3 regions of the Streptomyces sp. NPDC006643 genome follow, and region 1 is predicted to be linked to each of the others. Evidence: riboswitches for the same ligand, from Rfam matches in the RefSeq annotation. Region 1 holds a riboswitch; each other region holds the start of a gene.
What was found. Region 1 has a riboswitch for cyclic di-AMP ahead of ACFYNU_RS29005 (LysM peptidoglycan-binding domain-containing protein). Riboswitches for the same ligand answer to the same signal wherever they lie in the genome.
Positions count from the first base shown of each region.

Region 1 (5,214 bases):
GACCGGCCTGCTCGTCGTCGGACTCCTGCCCGCCGCGTCCGCCTCGGCGTCCGGCGTGCCCGCGAAGGCCGACGACACGTCGGCGCGACCGGCGGCCGAGCGCGGGGCCGCCCTCCCGTACACCGAGTACGAGGCCGAAGCCGCCGACTACGACGGCACGTTGCTGGAGGCGGACGCCAAACGCACCTTCGGGCACACCAACTTCGCCAGCGAGTCCTCCGGCCGCAAGTCGGTACGACTGGACAACGCGGGGGAGTTCGTGGAGTTCACCTCCACCAACGAGGCGAACTCGATCGTCGTACGCAACTCCATACCCGACGCGCCGGGCGGCGGCGGCATCGACGCCACCATCAGCCTCTACGCCGACGGCGCCTTCGTACAGAAGCTGGATCTGTCGTCCAAGCACAGCTGGCTGTACGGCAACACCGACGACCCGGAGTCGCTGACCAACACGCCCCAGACGGACGCCCGCAGACTGTTCGACGAGTCGCACGCGCTGCTGGAGAAGAGCTATCCGGCGGGCACGAAGTTCAAGCTCCAGCGCGACGCCGGGGACGACGCCTCCTTCTACATCGTCGACCTGATCGACCTGGAGCAGGTCGCGCCCCCGGCGGCCAAGCCCGCCGAGTGCACCTCGATCACCGAGTACGGTGCCGTCCCGGACGACGGGAACGACGACACCAAGGCGATCCAGGACGCGGTCACCGCCGACCAGAACGGCGACATCGACTGCGTATGGATCCCGGCCGGTCAGTGGCGCCAGGAGCAGAAGATCCTGACCGACGACCCGCAGAACCAGGGCCAGTACAACCAGATCGGCATCAGCGACGTCTCGATCCGCGGCGCCGGCATGTGGCACTCACAGCTCTACACCCTCACCGAGCCGCAGAACGCGGGCGGCATCAACCACCCGCACGAGGGCAACTTCGGCTTCGACATCGACGACAACACCCAGATCTCCGACATCGCGATCTTCGGCTCGGGCCGGATCCGGGGCGGCGGCGGGGCCGAGGGCGGCGTGGGCCTCAACGGCCGCTTCGGCCAGAACACCAAGATCTCCAACGTGTGGATCGAGCACGCCAACGTGGGTGTCTGGGTCGGCCGCGACTACGACAACATCCCGGCGCTCTGGGGCCCCGCCGACGGCCTCGAATTCAGCGGAATGCGTATTCGCAACACCTATGCCGACGGCATCAACTTCACCAACGGCACACGCAATTCGACGGTGTACAACTCGTCCTTCCGTACCACCGGTGACGATTCGCTCGCCATCTGGGCCAACCGCTATGTCAAGGACCCGGCGGTGGACATCGCGCACGACAACTCGTTCACCGACAACACCATTCAGCTGCCCTGGCGGGCGAACGGCATCGCGATATACGGCGGTTACGGCAACAAGGCACAGAACAACTTCATCGCCGACACCGCCAACTATCCCGGCATCATGCTGGCGACCGACCATGACCCGCTGCCGTTCTCGGGCGAGACCCTGCTCACCGGGAACACGCTGCACCGCACCGGTGGTGCCTTCTGGAACGAGGACCAGGAGTTCGGCGCGATCACCATCTTCCCGGCCAGCCGGGACATCACCGGAGTCAAGATCAGGGACACCGAGATCGCCGACTCCACCTATGACGGAATTCAGTTCAAGAACGGCGGCGGCAACGTGCCGGACGTCGAGATCAGCGACGTGACGATCGACAAGTCCAACAACGGCTCCGGCATCCTCGCGATGGGCGGTGCCCGGGGCAGCGCGACGCTGACGAACGTGACCATCTCGAACTCGGCCGAGGGCGACGTCCTCGTCGAACCGGGATCCAGCTTCGTGATCACCGGCGGTCCCGGCACCAGGCGGATCGCCGGCTAGCGGGGCACGCGCCCGCCCGGCGTCTGCCGTACGGCTCTGTGAGGGGAGCCGTACGACAGACGCCGGGTTTCGTGCTGTTTGCGGCATTTGGTACCACTGGACGACGCCCACTCCCCGCGGCCGTTCCCCGGTGGCGCATACCGCGTCGCCCGGCCGAATTCACCCGTGAACAAACGCTGTTGGCGCGGCGACGGAAGTGAATTCACTCAGGCGTGGGCCACCCGCCGCCACTTGCCTCCGATTCGCGGAAAGCAATCATTTGTCCGCTTTGCGGATCGGGTCGTTATGGGTAATCGACGCCTAACTTGTCCGTTTCTGGGCGGTGTTGTGGAGGCGCGGTTGCGTCGAATCCCCGTGAGGTGTGTCACAGCGTCGTCGGATCGTTTCTCCTGGCCGACCGCCCACCTCCCGCACGGGAAAGGAAAGTTGAGCCCTGAACCGTCGGGCGGGAATTCGAATTGACCGCCGCCGGATCTACGAATGGGGTCGCGCCGCGAATTCAGGACTTGTTTCGCCCGGATGTTCTCGCTTACGTTCTCGTCATTCCGGACGGAACGCCGAATCCTGCCGCCGCCCCGGAAACCGCATCCAACCACTTACGTACGGCAGGAGCGGGGGACCCAGGTAAGTCGCCGATCCGGCACACCGGACCGGCTTGGGGTGAAGTCGTGCCTTCCGGCGCGGCCGGGCATCTCCCGCCCGAACCCGACAGCTCACCTCGCAGGCGACGGAGAGGACCTCGTCATGCCCGCACAGGGTAAGCACCGCCGTTCCCGCACCATCCCGCTCGCCCACCGGCTCATCGCCGCCGGCACGGGCGGTGCCGCACTCGCCCTGCCCCTGCTGACCGCCACCACGGCGGGCGCCGCGCCCGCCCCGCAGCACGTCGCCGCCGCCCCGTCGGCCGCCACCGCCGCCAAGGTCACCCACACCGTCGTCAAGGGCGAGTCCCTGGCCAAGATCGCGGACGCCCGCTCCGTGAGCGGCGGCTGGAAGGCGCTGTACAAGAACAACAAGAGCGCCATCGGCGACAACCCGTCGCTCATCCGCCCCGGCCTCAAGCTGAAGCTCGCCGGAGCCGCCAAGGCCGCCACGACCGCCCCGGCCGAGAAGACCGAAGCCGTCCAGACCGCCGCCAAGTCCTACACCAACGACCTGGACGGCTGGATCCGCGAAGCGCTCGACATCATGGCGCAGAACGGCATCCCCGGCTCGTACGACGGCATCCACCGCAACATCATGCGCGAGTCCGGCGGCAACCCCCAGGCGATCAACAACTGGGACTCCAACGCCGCGGCCGGCACCCCCTCGAAGGGCCTGCTCCAGGTCATCGCCCCGACGTTCGAGGCGTACCACGTGCCCGGCACGTCGACCGACAGCTACGACCCGGTCGCCAACATCACCGCCGCGTGCAACTACGCGGCCGACCGCTACGGCTCGATCGACAACGTCAACGGCCCCTACTAAGAAGCCCGGTTGACCTGACCCCGATCGCCGGCCGGCCGCCGCAACCGCGGCCCGGCCGGCGATCGGCGTGAGCGACGCTGTCAGCGCCCGGGGTCCGGTCGGAGCCAGTGGCCTCCCGTGGCCCAGCCCAGCAGCAGGCGTCCGCCGCCCGAGTCGGCCGTGCCGCCGTCCGCGACCTGCCGCAGACCGGTCAGCGCCGGGCCGAGCCTGGCCGCGACATGGCCGGGACGGCGGGCCGCCTCCTCGTCCAGCAGACCGATCACCCGGGCCTGCCCGGCCGGATCGCACAACGACAGATAAAAGATCATCTGCCGCCACGCGTACGCCGCGTCCTTGATGGCGGTCAGCGGTCGCGGATTGCCGTGCACCCGGGCCGTCACGGCACACACGGTGGTGAAACAGCGCAGCGCCAGATCCTCCCAGCCCGGCTCGGGCACGATGCCGACCCGCCGGACCAGGGTGGCCAGATTGTGGGTGGTGAGGATCTGGGCCTGCTCGATGATCTTTCCGTTCGCCGCGGCCGACCAGGCCCCGGTCAGCGACTCGCCGGCCCGCTCGGCGCACAGCTTCGCGAACCCGGGCGACCTGCGCCCACCGCGCGAACGCGCGTGCCTGGGGCTCAGCGCCTCGCTCACCTCACTGATCGCGAGATTACGGACCGCCGCGTAGTCGATCCCGTAGTAGCGCTCGTACAGCGTGCCGCCGAGCAGTTCGGCGGCGATCCGCGCGGCCGTCAGGTACTTGGGCGTGAAGGTGCCCATGAAGATGTCCGACGCCAGCTCCTCGACGAACGGCGCGCCGAGTCCCGCCTGCCGTTCGAGGACCCCGAACTCGCGCACCAGCGCGTTGGGCACGAGCGTGCCGGGAAACGTCTGCACGGTCAGCTCGCCGAGCCGGCGCAGCGCCGTGCGGGCCTGCTCCAGGCTCTCCCGTCCCGCCGTGTCGGCGAAGTCCTCCACCGCCCGCACCCACGGCAACTCCGCCACCCGCACCTGCCGTCCGAGGTTGAGCAGGAGCAGCGAGCGGCGGTTGCGGAACGCCCGGTAGTTCGCGGCCATCAGGGCGCGCAGCGCCTCGTCCGGATAGGCCCGCGCCCCGGTCACCGCGACCAGCTGGGGCACCAGCTCGGCCAGCACCTCGGCGGACGGCACCAGGCCGCGCTCCACGAGCGTGCCGACCGGCGCGCTCAGCGCGCCCTCCACCACCTGCCGCACCACCGCGGGGACGGCCACTCCCGCGGGCAGCCCCGTCTCCCGGGCCTCACGCGGGGACACATCCGCGACCAGCGGCGCCACCTCGGCGGCGCCCGCCTCCTGGGGAAGGACCGACAGCCTGCGCGCCACCAGTTGCGCGAGCGCGTAGTGCGAGGGCTGGGCCGCCTGCGCGGCCGGGCGGCCACGCAGCTCCCCGTGCCGGGCGGAACCGGGCCGGCCCCGCCGCCGCACCATGGACTCCACCGCGTGCCGCAGCAGCCCGAGCCGGCGCGCGTCCAGCGGCCGGCCGGCGACCGTCTCCTCCAGGGCGCCGCGCAGGATCGCCAGGTTCTCCTTCGGGTCACGGTGCTTGGCGCAGCGCGTATGGGCTTCGGCGAGATCCCGGTAGCGGCGCAGCAGTTCGGCGCCGCGCTCCCGCCACATGCCGTCCGGCGCACGGTCCAGTACGCGCCCCCCGCCGGAGGTCTCCAGCCACAGGGCGAGCAGTTCGTCGCCGAACGGCTGCCAGACGGTCAGCGCCTCACGCTGCGCCTCGACGGCCGGGTTGGGCCGCCGACGGGCCAGGGAGGCTCCGGCGTCGCCGACCGTGCGCCGGTGGACCGCCCGCGCGTCCGGCAGCGGCAGGGCGGACGGCCGGGGCGTGAACCGCAGCCGGTCGGCGAAGGG
Region 1 covers NZ_JBIAHA010000023.1:148,367-153,580, reverse strand. Annotated here, with positions in the region: gene ACFYNU_RS29010 (glycosyl hydrolase family 28-related protein) at 1-1,867, shown strand, start outside; cyclic di-AMP (ydaO/yuaA leader) riboswitch at 2,413-2,607, shown strand; gene ACFYNU_RS29005 (LysM peptidoglycan-binding domain-containing protein) at 2,612-3,334, shown strand; gene ACFYNU_RS29000 (hypothetical protein) at 3,415-5,214, opposite strand, start outside.

Region 2 (5,214 bases), on a different contig from region 1:
AAACGGGTCACGGCCGAGATATCCACCCTCGACCGGGTCCTCGGAGCGCCCCCGTGGGCACGCCAACTGGCCGGACGGGACACGCGCGAGGAGTTCGCGGGGATCCTGCGCGCGTACTACAACGCCGTCGTCGTCCCCCACCGGGAACAGGTGCGGGCGCGTATCGAGGCCGAACGGGCGGCGCGCTGCCGCGGGCTCCTCGACGGCGGGGTGGAGGGCATGCTCGCGGGACTCGGGCCCATGCTGCGCTGGCGCCCGCCCGTACTGGAGGTCGCCTACCCCAGACAGGCGGCGGACCGGGACCTCCATCTGGACGGCCGTGGACTGACCCTCGTCCCCTCCTACTTCAACTGGGGCGAGTCGGTCGCCTTCGCCGACCCGGGACTGCCGCCCGTGGTCTGGTACTCCCTGCTGCACGAGCCCGAAGCCCGCCCCCTGGGCGACGACCCCGGGCGGTCACTGACCCAACTGCTCGGCCGCGCCCGCGCGATCGCCCTGCACACCGCGTCCAGCGGCGCCACGACCGGCGAGATCGCCCGCGCCGCCGGAGTCTCGGCCTCCGCCGCCAGCAGACACGCCACCGTGTTACGTGACGCCGGACTGACCACCACGGTCCGCAACGGCCCTTCCGTGCTGCACACCCTCACCCCCACGGGCGCGTCCGTGCTGCGCGCCGCCCTGCGCGAGGCCGAGGACGACGCCGGGGGCACCGCGGTCTGAGCCGACGGGGCCCGACACCGACACCGGCACCGGCACCCGCACCCGCAGGCCCGGCACCCGCACCCGCTCCCGCTCCGTACGCCCTCGCGACCGCCGACGCCGGGCGGCCCGTACGCGGCCGTTACTGTCGGGGCCATGCGCGACCTGCCGTCCAGCACACCCCCCGCTCCCGAACTCTTCACCTGGGAGTTCGCCACCGACCCCTACCCCGCCTACGCCTGGCTCCGCGAGCACGCGCCCGTGCACCGGACCACGCTGCCGAGCGGGGTCGAGGCGTGGCTCGTCACCCGGTACGCGGATGCCAAGCGGGCCCTCGCCGACCCCCGGCTCTCCAAGAATCCCGTGCACCACGCCGCGCATGCGCACGCGAAGGGCAGGACGGGGATTCCGGGGGAGCGCGGCGCGGAGTTGATGACGCATCTGCTGAACATCGATCCGCCCGACCACACCCGGCTGCGCCGGCTGGTGTCGCAGGCGTTCACGCCCCGGCGGGTGGCCGAATTCGCGCCGCGCGTGCAGGAGTTGACGGACGGGCTGATCGACGCCTTCGCGGCGGACGGGGAGGCCGATCTGATCCATGACTTCGCCTTCCCGCTGCCCATCTACGCGATCTGCGATCTGCTCGGCGTCCCGCGCGAGGACCAGGACGACTTCCGGGACTGGGCCGGGATGATGATCCGGCACGGCGGCGGGCCGCGGGGCGGGGTCGGCCGGTCGGTGAAGAAGATGCGCGGGTATCTCGCCGAACTCATCCACCGCAAGCGGGACGACCTCGGCGACGACCTGATCTCCGGTCTGATCCGGGCCAGCGACGACGGCGAACACCTCACCGAGAACGAGGCCGCCGCGATGGCCTTCATCCTGCTGTTCGCGGGGTTCGAGACCACCGTGAATCTGGTCGGCAACGGGGTGTACGCCCTGCTTCGGCACCCCGAGCAGCGGGCACGGCTGCAACGCTCCCTCGACGCGGGCGAGAGCGGGCTCCTCGCGACCGGGGTCGAGGAACTGCTGCGCTACGACGGGCCGGTGGAGCTGGCCACCTGGCGTTACGCCACCGAGCCCGTCCGGCTCGGCGGGCAGAGCGTCGCGGTGGGCGACCCCGTTCTGGTCGTACTCGCCGCCGCCGACCGCGACCCCGAGCGGTTCGACGACCCGGACCGGCTCGACCTCTCGCGAAGTGACAACAAACACCTCGGCTACGGCCACGGCATCCACTACTGTCTCGGCGCACCGCTCGCCCGGCTGGAGGGGCGGGCCGCGATCGGCACGCTGCTGACCCGCTTGCCCGACTTGCGACTTGCGGTCGATCCATCCGATTTGCGGTGGCGTGGCGGCCTCATCATGCGTGGACTGCGCACGCTCCCGGTGCAGTTCACAGCGGTGCGTGACTGACGGAACCTCAACACTGTGACTTTCACGTGATCTCCGCTGCATCGACTTGTGACAGCCCTTGGAGTACGGCTACGTTCACGACCGTCTCAGCAGTCACGTGTCCGGGATTCACGTTTCAGCAGTCTCACGGAAGGCAACCGCATGCGCTCCGGGAACGGCCGGCACCGTCGGCCCCGTCAAGCCCCCGCCCTCGTCGTCGCGGCAGGGGTGACAGGCTCGGCGATCGCCATCCCGCTGCTCGGCGCGAGCGGGGCCAGTGCGGCCGACGCCGCCACCTGGGACCGCGTCGCCGAGTGCGAGAGCGGCGGCATGTGGAGTGCCGATCTCGGCAACAGGGCTTTCGGCGGGCTCCAGATCACCCAGGAGACCTGGGCCGACTTCGGCGGTACGGCGTACGCGCCCACCCCCGACCAGGCCAGCCGCAGCCAGCAGATAGCCGTGGCGGAGAAGATCCTCGCCGGGCAGGGGCCGAGCGCGTGGCCGACCTGCGCGCTGGTCGCCGGACTCACGGCGGACGACGACGCGGCTCCCGACGGCGAGCCCTCCGGCGACGCCACCGAGACGCCGAAGACGCCGAAGGAGTCCACCGAGCCCGCGCCCGATGCGAGCGAGGAGGCCGAGCTGCCTCCCGCTCCGGAGTCGACGCCCTCGTCCGGGCAGTTCGGCCGTGACTCCGCCGCCGGCGGCGAGGAGCCGGGCACGGACGCGCGTACGGAGGCGAGCACGGAACCGAGCGCGAAGCCCGGCAGCGGCCAGGGCAAGCACCGCGGCGAGGCGGCCCCCGAGGAGGACCCGACCGCCGAGCCCGGCACGTCGGCGGGCCCCGAGGCCGGATCGACCGAAGCGGGCAAGCCGGGCGACAAGCGCGAAAGCGGCCGTCATGCCTCGCGGGGTGACGGTTCGGCACGCGACGCCGCCGCCGACGGCTCGTACACCGTCCGCGCCGGCGACAACCTGTGGGCCATCGCCGAGGAGCAGCGGGTGGAGGGCGGCTGGCCCGCGCTCTACGAGGCGAACCGCGAGGTCGTGGGCTCCGACGCCGACCTCATCCTGCCCGGCCAGAGCCTCGATCTGACCGCGAAGTAGGGGCAGTTAAGCGGGCTATGTCCGGATCTGCGCAAGTGAGACAAGGGTCTCTTCGCCCCAACTGACGCGAGCTGACCGGAAAGTCCCCTCGCTTCCCGCCCGACCTGCGTAAACAGAGGTTTCCCTGGGGCGGGATGGGCGAATCATCCCGGATGTTCCTTCTTTGAACATCCGGGATGTCTGTGTTTACGGTCTGAACCGCTCGCACCGCGGGCACCGTCGACCGTCACGCCGAATCCTGCCGTCGGTCGGGGGGAGTACTCGTCGCGTCAAGCGCCGAAGGCAGGAGCGGGGGACCCAGGTAAGTGCCGGTCAGTACGGCCGGCTCGGGGTGCAGCCGTGTGCGAGGGGACGTGAAGACGTTCCCGCGCCGCACGGCCGGGCAACTCACTTGGCCCGAACCCGACAGCTCACCTCGTAGGCGTCGGTGAGGAGATCTCGCATGCTGTTTTCCAGCAAGTCCGGCAAGGGCAAGCACCGCCGTCCGTCCAAGGCCGTCCGCTACGCCACGCTCGCCGGTGTCACCGGTGCCGCTGTCGCGGCCCCGCTGATCGCCACCACCTCAGCCTCCGCCGCGACCACCTCCGAGTGGGACGCCGTCGCCCAGTGCGAGTCCGGCGGCAACTGGTCGATCAACACCGGTAACGGCTACTCCGGCGGCCTCCAGTTCTCGCCCTCCACCTGGGCCGCGTACGGCGGCACCGCCTTCGCGTCCAGCGCCGACCAGGCGTCGAAGGCCCAGCAGATACAGATCGCCGAGAAGGTCCTGGCGGGCCAGGGCAAGGGTGCCTGGCCGAGCTGTGGCGTGGGCCTGTCCAACGCCAAGAACGACGCCGGCTCCACCCAGCAGCAGGCGCCGAAGCAGCAGGCCCCGAAGGCCGCCCCGAAGCAGGAGTCCGCGCCGCGCGCCGCGCAGGAGCAGCCCGCCTCGCGTAGTGAGACGCGCGGTCCGGTCAAGAAGGGCGACGGCGAGTACAAGGTCAAGGCCGGCGACACGCTCTCCAAGATCGCCGAGGCCAAGAAGGTCGACGGCGGCTGGGCGAAGCTCTTCGACCTGAACAAGGACATCGTCGAGAACGCCGACGAGATCTTCCCGGGTCAGCAGCTCCACCTGAGCTGACCCTCTCCCCGGGCTCACCCCCCACCGGGCCCCGGTCCGGCGCGTCTCACTCCCCCCGGACGCGCCGGGCCGGGGCCCGGGCCCGTCCGGCCTCCGGTGTCCCGCAGGTCCCTCCGCTCACCGGTGACCTCAGGACATTCGTGGCCGAACGGGCATTGAGGACTCTTTTCGTCCCAGCGGGCGGGCATCTGCCGACCGCCGACCGGGAGCCGGTTAGGCTCTTGCCGCAAGGCCAATGAGGCCCTGCACTCCACGCGTCACATCCCAGAAGGAGATGCTCGTGCCGTCCATCGACGTCGTCGTAGCCCGGGAAATCCTTGACTCCCGAGGCAACCCCACGGTCGAGGTCGAGGTCGGCCTCGACGACGGCAGCACCGGCCGTGCTGCTGTCCCCTCCGGTGCCTCCACCGGTGCGTTCGAGGCCCTTGAGCTCCGCGACGGTGACCAGAACCGCTACCAGGGCAAGGGTGTCGAGAAGGCGGTCCTCGCCGTCATCGAGCAGATCGGCCCGGAGCTGGTGGGCTACGACGCCACCGAGCAGCGTCTGATCGACCAGGCGATGTTCGACCTGGACGCCACGCCCGACAAGTCCTCGCTCGGCGCCAACGCCATCCTCGGTGTCTCCCTGGCCGTGGCGCACGCCGCGTCCGAGGCCTCGGACCTGCCGCTGTTCCGCTACCTCGGCGGCCCGAACGCGCACCTGCTGCCCGTGCCGATGATGAACATCCTCAACGGCGGTTCGCACGCCGACTCCAACGTGGACATCCAGGAGTTCATGATCGCGCCGATCGGCGCCGAGTCGTTCTCCGAGGCGCTGCGCTGGGGCGCCGAGGTCTACCACACGCTGAAGCAGGTCCTGAAGGAGAAGGGGCTCTCCACGGGCCTCGGCGACGAGG
Region 2 covers NZ_JBIAHA010000005.1:203,099-208,312, forward strand. Annotated here, with positions in the region: gene ACFYNU_RS09250 (ArsR family transcriptional regulator) at 1-720, shown strand, start outside; gene ACFYNU_RS09255 (cytochrome P450) at 856-2,112, shown strand; gene ACFYNU_RS09260 (transglycosylase family protein) at 2,254-3,198, shown strand; cyclic di-AMP (ydaO/yuaA leader) riboswitch at 3,463-3,637, shown strand; gene ACFYNU_RS09265 (transglycosylase family protein) at 3,641-4,318, shown strand; gene eno (phosphopyruvate hydratase) at 4,593-5,214, shown strand, end outside.
Region 2: another riboswitch for cyclic di-AMP. It lies ahead of ACFYNU_RS09265 (transglycosylase family protein); the one in region 1 lies ahead of ACFYNU_RS29005 (LysM peptidoglycan-binding domain-containing protein).

Region 3 (5,214 bases), on a different contig from region 1:
TGCTGCGCAGGCACAAGGCGTTGCTCATCGCCGACGAGGTGCAGACCGGGCTCGGCAGGACCGGCGACTTCTACGCGTACCAGCACGAGGAAGGCGTCGAGCCGGACCTGGTGTGTGTGGCGAAGGCGCTCTCCGGTGGGTATGTGCCGGTCGGCGCGACCCTCGGCAAGGACTGGATCTTCAAGAAGGTCTACTCCTCGATGGACCGGGTGCTGGTCCACTCGGCCAGCTTCGGCTCCAACGCCCAGGCGATGGCGGCGGGACTCGCCGTCCTGTCGGTGATCGAGGACGAGCAGATCGTCGCCAACGCCCGCGTGACCGGTGATCTGCTGCGGTCGCGGCTCGCCGCGCTGGTCGACCGGTACGAGCTGCTGAGCGAGGTGCGCGGCCGGGGGCTGATGATCGGCATCGAGTTCGGGCGGCCGACGTCGATCGGGCTGCGCGGCCGGTGGGCGATGCTCCAGAAGGCCAGGAAGGGGCTCTTCGCGCAGATGGTCGTGGTGCCGCTGCTGCGGAAGCACCGCATCCTCACCCAGGTCTCCGGGGATCATCTGGAAGTGATCAAACTGATCCCGCCGCTGACCATCGGGGAGCCGGAGGTCGACCGCTTCGTGACGGCGTTCACGGCCGTGATGGACGACGCGCACGGTGGCGGCGGGCTGATGTGGGACTTCGGCAGGACGCTGATGAAGCAGGCCATCGCCAACCGGTGAGCGCCGGGGCGTCGGGACGGGAAGGTCGTTTTACCTCTGAGGCAAGAAACTTGCCTCAGAGGAAAAATCCTGGCGCAATGGAGGCATGAACCACCCCGCGACCGCGCCCGAGCACCCCACCACCGAGGCCGACGCCAAGGATCCCACGGATGCCACAGGCTCCGTCGGCTCCACGGCGGAGGAGCTGCCGGACGTCGCGCCCCGGCTGCGTGAGCTGCGACGCGGCCGGGCCCTCACCCTGGAGGCCGCCGCCGCGCGGGCCGGGCTCTCCCCGGCCCATCTCTCCCGGCTGGAGACCGGCCGGCGCCAGCCGTCGCTGCCGATGCTGCTCGGTCTGGCCCGCGTCTACGGTACGACGGTCTCCGAGCTGCTCGGCGAGGAGCCGCCCGAGCGCGATCCCGTCATCCGCGCGGCACGGGCGGAACCCGTCGAGGCCGACGGCTGGATCTACCGCCAGGCCGGCAGCTCGTCCGGCCGGGCGATGCAGCCGCTGCGGGTCACGGTGCCCTACGGGGCGCAGGGCGACCTCGTACGCGTACACCCGGGCGAGGAGTGGATCCATGTCCTTGAGGGGCGGCTGCGGCTGGGCCTCGGGGACGCCGTCCATGTGCTCGATCCGGGGGACAGCGCCCACTTCGACTCCATGACACCGCACCGCCTCGCGGCGGCCGGACCCGGCGGCGCCGAGCTGCTGTTCGTACACACCCTGCTGACCAGCCCGATCGCGGAGCTGTGTCTGCCGGGCGGGGCCCACCGCCGCTGACCCGTCATCACCTTCGCCCAGCCGACCAGAGGAGTCATCGCCGTGCCCGAGAACTCACCGGAGCAGGTCCAGGACCCGTCGCCCGCGGTTGCCCCCGGGGCGGCGCCGCCGGTCGTGCCCGAGGCGGCGCCCGCTACGTCGTCCGTCATGGACGAGGAGAGCAACTTCCCGCGCGGTCTCGCCATCCGGCTCTTCATCTACCTCGTGGCCGGCCACGCCGTCGCCGGTTTCCTCTGGCTGCTCTTCGAGGCGGGCGCCAAGTAGCCCCCGGCGCTCAGTCTCAGCCTTCGTCGACGAGACGCGTCCGCAGCCGTTCGCGCGTCTCGTCCGTCAGCCCCAGGCCGTCCACGAGATAGCGGTCGACGCTGCCCCACGTCTCCTCCATCGTCGTGAACGCCGTCTCCAGATACACGGCGCGCGCGTCGAAGAGCGGGGCCAGCAGCTCCATCACCTCCGGTGAAGTCCCGCCGGGCGACGGGTCGCTGCGGCGTACCAGATACCGGCGGTGCGGATCGTTCGACTTCAGATAGTCGGCCTCGATCGCCTCCTTCTCCACGCCCACGGCGAGCAGCGACACGGCGATGGAGAGACCGGCCCGGTCCTTGCCCGCCGCGCAGTGCATCAGGGCGGGCAGGCTCTCCTCGGCCAGGGCGTGCAGCACCTGACGGTGCTCGGCGGTGCGGTCCAGGATGATCGAACGGTACGAGGCGGACATCCGGGCCACGCCCTTGCCGTCGCCGAGGATCGACCGCAGCTGGTCGAGGTCGCCGTCGCGGACCATCTTCCAGAACTCGGTCCCGTCGGCCGGATCGGTGAGCGGAATGTTCACGTTCCGTACGCCGGGCAGCTCGACGTCCAGGCCGTCGAGCTTCTGGTCGGCCGCGTTACGGAAGTCGAAGACCGTGTGCAGCCCCAGCGACGTCAGGAACGCCGCGTCCTCGGCGGTGGCGTGCGCGAGGTGACCGCTGCGGTAGAGCCGTCCGTACCGTACGCGCCGCCCGTCGACGGTCGGCAGACCGCCCACGTCGCGGAAGTTGCGGACACCTGCCAGTTCGGGCTCGGCCGGCGGGACCTGCTGCGGCACCTCGTGCGTCACGTGAGCTCCTCCGCGTCTGCGGTCGGCGCTCGTCGCCGACGCTGTCGCGCTCCGACTTTACGACATGGGTTCCCCCTGAAATCAGTGCACGAAAGGGCTTCTGTCCGTATTGGGTGATTGGGCCTAACGTGCCCTGGTCACGGGCGAGATGGGTGCAGATGGTCCCCGGCTGGTGAGCCAGATCATATCCGTGACGGTGTGTGGCCGCGCCGAGGAAGGGAATTGGGACGTCGCACGGAATTCGAAGATCCGTAATCCACGCAGGGTGACCGCTTACGGCGGCCGATATTCGGCGGCGGATTGCCGAGGGAATACGACAGCTTGTACGGGTCGGCCCACCCGGCTTACGGTCACCGCAATCCGAGCGGATCGCCGAATCCTGCCGCCGTTCGGAATCCGCATCCACCCAGCACTCATCCATGTGTGGCAGGAGCGGGGGACCCAGGTAGACGCCGGCCCGGACTTCCGGACGGCTTGGGGTGAAGTCGCGTCACGGCGCGGCCGGGCATCTCCAGCCCGAACCCGACAGCTCACCTCGTAGGCGCCGGAGAAGGAATTCGCCATGCCCGCAAAGGGTAAGCACCGCCGTCAGAGGACCAACCCGATCACGCGCGGAGTGGTCGCCGCGGGAACGGGCGGCGCCGCACTCGCCATTCCGCTCATCGGTGCCACGGGCGCCCACGCCGCCGAGCAGACCGCCGCCGCCCCGTCGGTGGCGCACGCGCGGACCGCGAACGCCGTGCCCTCCGCCGCGCCGCAGACGGCCCAGCAGGCCGCGACCGCCAAGACCGCGACGACGTACTCGGTCACCGCGGGCGACTACCTCGCCAAGATCGCCGAGACGCAGAAGGTCAGCGGCGGCTGGCAGAAGCTCTACGCGGACAACCGCGAGGCCGTCGGTGACGACCCGTCGCTGATCCACCCGGGCCTCAAGCTCACCATCGGCGCGAAGGCCAAGACCACCGCGTCCTCCGAGGGCAAGGCCGAGGCCACCCCGAAGAAGGCGGAGCCGCGGAAGGCCGCGCCCGCCGAGCCCGCCCCGAAGGCCGCCACCACGGCCAACCAGCCCGCCGCGCAGAGCAACGCCTCCGGCTACACCGCCCCCGTCGACGGCGCGGCCACCACCACCGCCTACCGCGCGGCCGGCGGCAGCTGGGCCAGCGGCTACCACACCGGCGTGGACTTCGCGGCCTCGTCGGGCACCACCGTCAAGGCGGTCGGCCCCGGCACCGTCGTGTCGGCCGGCTGGGCCGGGTCGTACGGCAACGAGGTCGTCATCAAGCACGACGACGGTCAGTACTCGCAGTACGCCCACCTCTCCTCGCTCTCGGTCTCGGCGGGCCAGAGCGTCGGCGGCGGCGACCGGATAGGCCTCTCCGGCTCGACCGGCAATTCCACCGGACCGCATCTGCACTTCGAGATCCGCACCGGTCCGAGCTACGGCTCCGACGTCGACCCGCTGGCGTACCTGCGCGAGCACGGCGTTTCTCTCTGAACCCAGCAGGAATGAATGGCCGTTGGCCGGCGCCATGGGTGCCCGCCAACGGCCATTGCCTTATTCCGGCTTGAACGAATTTTGACCGGTGGTCTTTCTCACCGGCGTCAACACCTCCTTACGGTCGCGTAGGTCACATACGCGGGTGAATGATGTTCAGCTGTGGCTGACGATTCGAGACCAACAAACAGAAGTACCTTCGGGTCGTACGCCGCCATCGGTGACAGCTTCACCGAGGGCGTCGGCGACCTGCTGGGACCGGACGGAATCTACGTCGGCTGGGCCGACCGGCTCGCCGTACTGCTCGCCGACACCAACGCCAGGACCGACCACGGCCACGGCTCGTTCCGGTACGCCAATCTCGCCGTACGAGGACGGCTGCTCGACCAGATCGTGGCCGAGCAGATCCCGCGCGCCAAGGAACTCGCCCCGGATCTGGTGACGTTCTGCGCCGGCGGCAACGACATCATCCGCCCCGGCAGCGACCCCGACGACGTCGCCGAACGCTTCGAACGCGCCCTGGCCGACCTGACGGGCGCGGTCGGCACCGTCATGGTCCCCACCGGATTCGACACCCGGGGCGTGCCGGTGCTGCGCCATCTGCGCGGCAAGATCGCCACGTTCACCGCGCACGTCCGCTCCATCGCCGACCGCTACGACTGCCCGGTCCTGGACCTCTGGTCGCTCAAGTCGGTGCAGGACAGGCGCGCCTGGGACCACGACCGACTGCATCTGTCGCCGGAGGGCCACACCCGCGTGGCCCTGCGCGCCGCCCAGGTCCTCGGTCTGACCGTCCCCGCCGACCCCGACCAGCCGTGGCCGCCGCTGCCGCCGCGCCGCCCCATGGACCTGCGCCGTGACGACATGCAGTGGGCGCGCGAATACCTGGTCCCCTGGATAGGCCGCCGACTGCGCGGCGAATCCTCGGGCGACCACACCGTCGCCAAACGCCCCGATCTGCTCCCGCTGGTGCGTCGCTGACGGCGCGTCAGCCGGCCGGGACCGTCGCCGGTATCCGTTCCAGGACGCCGCCCGCGAAGACGTCGTACAGCGGCAGCGTCTCCAGATGGACATAGCCGATGTGGCAGTCGCAGGCCGCCAGCGGGCACGAACGGGGCTTCAGGGCCGCGCGGTAGGAGCCGTCGTA
Region 3 covers NZ_JBIAHA010000002.1:35,057-40,270, reverse strand. Annotated here, with positions in the region: gene ACFYNU_RS02835 (aspartate aminotransferase family protein) at 1-713, shown strand, start outside; gene ACFYNU_RS02830 (XRE family transcriptional regulator) at 799-1,476, shown strand; gene ACFYNU_RS02825 (DUF6126 family protein) at 1,519-1,740, shown strand; gene ACFYNU_RS02820 (tyrosine-protein phosphatase) at 1,757-2,560, opposite strand; cyclic di-AMP (ydaO/yuaA leader) riboswitch at 2,973-3,131, shown strand; gene ACFYNU_RS02815 (LysM peptidoglycan-binding domain-containing M23 family metallopeptidase) at 3,135-4,067, shown strand; gene ACFYNU_RS02810 (SGNH/GDSL hydrolase family protein) at 4,230-5,048, shown strand; gene ACFYNU_RS02805 (STM4011 family radical SAM protein) at 5,056-5,214, opposite strand, start outside.
Region 3: another riboswitch for cyclic di-AMP. It lies ahead of ACFYNU_RS02815 (LysM peptidoglycan-binding domain-containing M23 family metallopeptidase); the one in region 1 lies ahead of ACFYNU_RS29005 (LysM peptidoglycan-binding domain-containing protein).